Regions from separate parts of the Streptomyces sp. NPDC003035 genome, predicted to be linked through region 1. Evidence: riboswitches for the same ligand, from Rfam matches in the RefSeq annotation. Region 1 holds a riboswitch; the other holds the start of a gene.
What was found. Region 1 has a riboswitch for cyclic di-AMP ahead of ACFYV5_RS16540 (M23 family metallopeptidase). Riboswitches for the same ligand answer to the same signal wherever they lie in the genome.

Region 1 (3,193 bases):
CTGATCTTCCTGCTGCGCCGCCGCGAGTTCACCGGTCTCGTCGACGGGGTCGTGATCGCCGGCCTCACCGCCAGCGGCTTCGCCTTCACCGAGAACATCCTCTATCTCGGCCGGGCTTTCGGCGAGGACCAGGAGATCGGCACGTCCGGCATCGGCGCGGTGACCGCCGGGACCTTCTTCGTACGGATCGTGATGTCGCCGTTCGCGCATCCGCTCTTCACCGTGCTCACCGGACTCGGTTTCGGCTTCGCCGCGCTCGCCGCCCGGCGTCAGCGCGTGCGGCGCGTCCTGCTGCCGGTGACCGGCCTCGTCCTGGCGATGGGCATGCACGCGCTGTGGAACAGCTCGGCGTCCGTCCTCGGGCCCTTGGGCTTCTTCGTGGTGTACGGCATGTTCATGGCGCCCGCCTTCGGTCTGCTGACCTGGCTGGCGATATGGAGCAGGCAGCGGGAGCTGCGCACGATATCCGGGCAGCTCCCGGCGTACGCGGCGGCCGGCTGGCTCTCCCCTGCCGAGCCCCTCGCGCTGTCCTCGATGCGGGCCCGGTCCGTCGCCCGCGACTTCGCCCGTCGTACGTACGGCGGGCCGGCGGCCACCGCGGTCGGGGAGTACGAGGCGTTCGCGACGACCCTCGCCTTCCTGCGCCACCGCGCGGAGCGCGGAGCGGCCGGCCCGGACTTCACCGCCCGCGAGCAGGAGCTCCTCCACCACCTGTGGCAGCGCAAGGCGGTCGCCTCGCCCGCGCTGACGTACGCGGCACGGGCCACCGGCCGCGTCTGGGCGCCGCCGCAGTACCTGGACTACGGCGGCTACAACCCGTACCGCAGCTAGGACGCCCGGGAGACGGCCGGCGACCCGGCCCGCCGACACCCGCCGGCGACCGAGACCGTCGGCGACCGAGGCCGCCTGCGACTCAGACCGACAGGCCCTTGTCGCGCAGCCAGGCCGCCGGGTCGATGCCGTCGCCACCCGAGGTGTGGACCTCCAGGTGCAGGTGCGGGCCGGTCACGTTGCCGGTCGCGCCGACGCGGCCGATCGTCTCGCCGGTGCCGACGGACTGGCCCACGCTCACCGTCATCGAGGACAGGTGCGCGTACCAGACCTCCGAACCGTCCTCCAGCTCCAGGACGATCCGGTAGCCGTAGGAGCCGGACCAGCCCGCCGAGGTGATGGTGCCGCCGTGCACCGCCTTGACCGGGGTGCCGGTGGGCGCCGCGAAGTCGAGGCCGGTGTGGTAGCCGGAGGACCACATGGAGCCGGACTGCCCGTACGTGGAGGTGAGGGTGTACGAGGAGGTGGGCAGGGCGTAGCTCGCGGCGAGCTTGGCCAGGCGCTCCGCCTCGGCCTTGGCCGCCGCTTCCTCCTCGGCCTTCCGCTTCGCCTCGGCCGCCGCCTTCTCGGCCGCGTCGGCCTTCACCGCCGCCTCGGCCGCGGCCTTCTCGACCGCCAGCCTCTCCGCCTCGGCCTTCGCGGCGGCGTCGGCGGATGCCTGCTGCTGCTCGGCCTGCTGGAGGATGCGCGCGCGCAGCGCCTCGCCGGCGTCGGCGGTGGCCTCGGACGCGGAGCCGCCGTCGGTCTGCGTGGCCGCGTCGGCTTCGGCCGGAACGGTGAGGGAGGCGGTGAGCGGCTGCGGGTTGTTCGTCCCGGAGCCCGTCCCCTGCGCGTCCTCGCCCCCGTCGGAGAGGAGCTCGCCGACGCCCGGCAGTTCGGAGGCGTCCGGGAGGTTCAGGTCGGGGAGGGATATGGAGACCGCGGGCTTGTCCTGGGCGGTGGCCATGCCACCCGCACCGACCGCCGCGATGACACCGACGCCGAGGACGGTGGACGAGCGGGCGAAGCCCGACCGCTGCTTCACGACCCGGTGGCGGCCACCGGAGCGGGACTGCTGACGGAGCGACTCCTCGGTGGGGTTCCACTCCCCCCAGGTCGTGGCGTCGTCGTCCGAACCGGCGGCAGCCGACGCGCCGAACGCTTGGAACCCGTCAAAAGTGTCTTCGGGGGCAGGGGTGTTGGACGCCACGGAGGCGCACTCCTTTCCTTCCTTACCGCCTACCGGGTTAGCTGACGGGTTCGGAGCAGGAAGGTCTCCTACCGGCACGGTCGCACGAGTGCGAAAGTGCCCGATTCACCCCAAGTAGTGGGTCCCCGGTTCCTTTTCAGGATTCGGCGCGTGCGCACGGTGCCGTCTCTTGCGACGGCTGAAACGACCGCGCTGCGTTATCGAACGTTAATAGACACGAGGGCCGGATTCCAAGCCGTTCCGGATGATCATTAACGGGATTGGACAGGTACGGGCCGATTTGGGCCCGCATCCTCGAACAACCAGCGAGACCCGCCAAACTGACGGTGTATCAATTGTTATCGGAGCGGTACGCCGCCACTACGCATGGTCACGGCACCACCGGCATCGTGCGCCGCCGCTCCGGCTGCCCCGCCGCCGGACGGCTCACCGCGAGCAGCGCCATGTCGTCCGTCGCGCCCCCGCCCGTGTACCGGCGGACGTCGTCGACGAGCGCGTCCAGAAGCTCCTCGGGCCCCGGGAAGATCCGCCCGGAGAGCCGCTCGGCGGGATCGTAGAAGTCCCCCGAGGCGTTGCGGGCCTCGGAGAGCCCGTCGGTGTAGAGGAGCAGCGTCGCGCCCGGCGGATACGCGGACTCGTCCGCCCGGTCCGGCCAGGCAGCCAACTCCCCCATGCCCAGCGGCAGCGCCGGCTCGGTCGGCTCCAGCAGCGTCACACCCCCGTCCGCGTACAGCAGCAGCGGCTCGGGATGACCGCGGTTCACCACCCGTACGCGACCGTCGCCGCGCGGGATCTCGGCCAGGACGGCGGTGGTGAACCCCTCGAAGGCGTCCAGGCCGTCACGGCGGGTCCCCTCCCGGGCCAGCGCCCGCTCCAGGCGCTGGGCGACGCCCTCCAGCGACGCCTCCTGCTCGGCCGCCTCCCGGAAGGCGCCGATGACGACGGCGACGGCCTCGACCGCGTCGAGCCCCTTGCCCCGTACGTCACCGACCACGAGCCGTACCCCGTACGGCGTGTCCTGTACGGCGAACAGGTCGCCGCCGATGAACGCGTCCGCCTGCGCCGCCTCGTAACGTGCCGCCACCTGCAGTCCGCCGATCCGCTCGGCCGGCGTCGGAAGGACCGCCTTCTGGGCGGTCTCCGCGATCACCCGGGCCGAGGCGAGGCGCTCGC
Region 2 (3,193 bases), on a different contig from region 1:
GTCCTGCCGGCGAACGCGGCGCACCGGGTGGTCCGGACGAAGAACATCCTGTTCACCATCGGGGTGTACCAGTTCTGCCGCCGCGCGCCGAAGACGGCACGGCGCGTCCTGAGCGGGCTGAACCAGCGTGTCCTGCGGGACAAGGGGCTGATCCGCGAGCATCTGACGCCCCGCTACGACCCCTGGGACCAGCGGCTCTGTGCCGTCCCCGACGCCGACCTCTTCCACGCGCTCAAGAAGGGGGAGGCAGAGATCGTCACCGACCGCGTCGACCGTTTCGTCCCCGAGGGGATCCGGCTGGCGTCGGGCCGTGTGCTGGAGGCGGACGTCGTGGTGACGGCCACCGGCCTGGAACTGCTGGCCTTCGGCGGAATCGAGCCGACGGTGGACGGCCGGCCGGTGAAGCTGTCGGAGCAGTTCGTGTGGCGGGGGACGATGCTCACCTCCGTTCCCAACTTCGCCTTCTGCGTCGGCTACACGAACGCCTCCTGGACGCTGCGCGCCGACCTCACCTCGCGCCTCGTGTGCAAGGTGCTCAACCACATGGGCGGCAGGCGGTACGCGGCGGTGGTGCCGAAGCCGGAGGGTCCGCTGCGCGAGCGCCCTCTGCTCGACCTGGCGGCGGGATACGTCCGGCGCTCGATCGACGCCTTCCCGCGCCAGGGCGACCGGGGCCCGTGGAAGGTCCGCCAGAACTACGTCCTGGACGCGGCGACCACGATGCGCACGAACCTGGACCGCACGCTGGCACCGACCCCGCTGGCGCGGGTGCTCGCGGCGCGTCACGGCGAGACGGGTGCCGCGAGCGTCTCCGGCTGACGTACGACCACAGTTCCGGCCAAAACGGATACAAGGGGTTTTTAGCGCCCCTTGTATCCCTTTTCTCAACTCGGCTGAATTTACCGTAATGACCGATATGGCGCTGCGGTGACATGAATCACGCCGGGGTCGAGGTGATCTCTCGACCCCGGCCGTTCCCTTTCCTTTCAAGGAAGTTCGGCGCGGTGGGGGTGGCGAAGAACCTCTCCCGGAATTCCCCACGAACGCGACGTCTTGTTTCTGTCGACATTTCTCGCCTACGGTCACCTCGACCCGGACGGATCGCCGAATCCTGCCACCGTCCGAAAATGCCGATCATTCACCCGAAGGCAGGAGCGGGGGACCCACTATTCGCCGGTCCGGATTCTCCGGAGCGGCTCGGGGTGAAGTCGCACACGTGCGGCCGGGCATCTCCAGCCCGAACCCGACAGCTCACCCCGCAGGCGCCGGAGAGGAATGCATCATGCCCGCACACGGTAAGCACCGGCGCCCCAAGAGACGTCCCTTGACCCGCGGAATCGCCCTCGCGAGCACGGGTGGTGCCGCGCTGGCCCTGCCCCTGGTCGGCACGGCCACCGCGCACGCGACGCCCGGCACGGCACCCGAGACCGCCCCCGCCGGAAAGACCGTCTTCAGCGCTCCGGCGAAGATCGCGGAATCGATTCCCGCCGCGAAGAACGCCCCCGCCAAGACCTATAAGGTCGTTCGCGGCGACTCCCTTTCGTTGATCGCGCAGGAGCAGAGTGTGCAGGGCGGCTGGAAGGCCCTGTACCGAGCGAATCGCAGCATTGTGGGTGACAACCCGTCACTTATCCATCCGGGCCTGGAACTGACGCTCCGCGGGAAATCCGCCGCGGCTCCCAAGAAGCCCGCGTCCCCGGCCAGTAAGGACGCCGACCGGGCCGACCGCTCGCAGCAGCGGAGCGCCACCCCGGCCAAGGCGGCTCCCGCGAAGCCGGCCCCGGCGAAGGCCGCACCCGCGGCCGCCAAGAGCTACACCAACGACCTCGACGGCTGGATCCGCGAATCGCTGGACGTCATGGCGCAGTACGGCATCCCCGGTACGTACGAGGGCATCCACCGCAACATCATGCGCGAGTCCTCGGGCAACCCGCAGGCCATCAACCTCTGGGACTCGAACGCCGCCAAGGGCACCCCGTCCAAGGGGCTCCTGCAGGTCATCGAGCCGACCTTCCTGGCGTACCACGTGCCCGGCACCTCGATGGACCTCTTCGACCCCATCGCCAACATCACCGCGGCCTGCAACTACGCCGCGGACCGCTACGGCTCCATCGACAACGTCAACGGACCCTACTGATCGCCGGCGCGTCACTCGGGCGAAGCCCCGGCCCCCTCTCGGGGCCGGGGCTTCGCCGTCCGGCCTCGGGCCGCGCGGCCATGACGCGAGGGCGTCAGGGACGGCCGGGGCTCGATCCGCGCGCGGTACGGTTGCGCTCCAGGCAGGCGATGACCTCCTCGTCCGGGGTCTGCGAGAAGTCCTGGTAGAACTGGCCGATCGCGTAGAAGACCTCCGGCTCGTACACGCTGACCGTCTCGTCGGCCTCCCCGCCGATCCGCTCCGGCCAGCCCTGCGGCGCGACCGGCACGGCGAGGACGATCCGCGCGGCTCCCCGTGCGCGCACGACCCGGCAGGCGGCCAGCGCCGTGGCGCCCGTCGCCAGGCCGTCGTCGACCACCACGGCCGTGCGGCCGTCGAGGCGGGCCGGGCTCAGCGTCCCGCGATAGCGCTGGGCCCGCTGCCGCAGCAGCTCCCCCTCCCGCTCCTCGACGGCGGCGAGGTCACGGTCGGAGACGCCGGTCTCGGCCAGCACGCGCGCGTTGACGACCCGCACGCCGCCCTCCCCGATGGCGCCCATGGCGAGTTCCGGCTGGAAGGGCACCCCCAGTTTGCGTACGAGACAGACGTCCAGGGGCGCCCCGAGGGCGTCGGCGACGTGTTCGGCGACCGGCACGCCGCCGCGCGGAAGCCCCAGGACCACGACGTCGTGGCCCTTGAGATGGTCCAGGCGGGCGGCGAGTCGCCGTCCGGCGTCCGTACGGTCGGTGAAGTACATGTCCCGCTCGTCTCCCTGGTCGGAGCGTGCGCGCGGCCGGTGCCGAGTGCGGCCCCTAGGCGGGGCGCGCGACGAGGGTTCCGTCCTGGTCGAGGGTGACCTGCGCGCCGTAGGGCCGGCTCGTCCGGCCGAGAACGTCGTGGAGCCACCGCGCATCCCGGCCGGGGGCGTGCTCCAGCCGCATGCGCCGGGCCCGCAGAGGAATGATGCGCACCTCCTGGAGTCCGCCGTCTTCGGGCCTCACCGACGCGATGTACAGCAGCCGCAGGTCGTCGCGGTACTGCTCGTAGCCGGTGATG

Region 2: another riboswitch for cyclic di-AMP. It lies ahead of ACFYV5_RS30575 (transglycosylase SLT domain-containing protein); the one in region 1 lies ahead of ACFYV5_RS16540 (M23 family metallopeptidase).

The regions. Positions count from the first base shown of each region.
Region 1 covers NZ_JBIAPJ010000004.1:693,962-697,154, reverse strand. Annotated here, with positions in the region: gene ACFYV5_RS16545 (PrsW family intramembrane metalloprotease) at 1-831, shown strand, start outside; gene ACFYV5_RS16540 (M23 family metallopeptidase) at 914-2,020, opposite strand; cyclic di-AMP (ydaO/yuaA leader) riboswitch at 2,032-2,179, opposite strand; gene ACFYV5_RS16535 (PP2C family protein-serine/threonine phosphatase) at 2,391-3,193, opposite strand, start outside.
Region 2 covers NZ_JBIAPJ010000011.1:76,052-79,244, reverse strand. Annotated here, with positions in the region: gene ACFYV5_RS30580 (flavin-containing monooxygenase) at 1-819, shown strand, start outside; cyclic di-AMP (ydaO/yuaA leader) riboswitch at 1,119-1,278, shown strand; gene ACFYV5_RS30575 (transglycosylase SLT domain-containing protein) at 1,283-2,137, shown strand; partial or broken gene ACFYV5_RS30570 (phosphoribosyltransferase) at 2,247-2,894, opposite strand; gene ACFYV5_RS30565 (CapA family protein) at 2,950-3,193, opposite strand, start outside.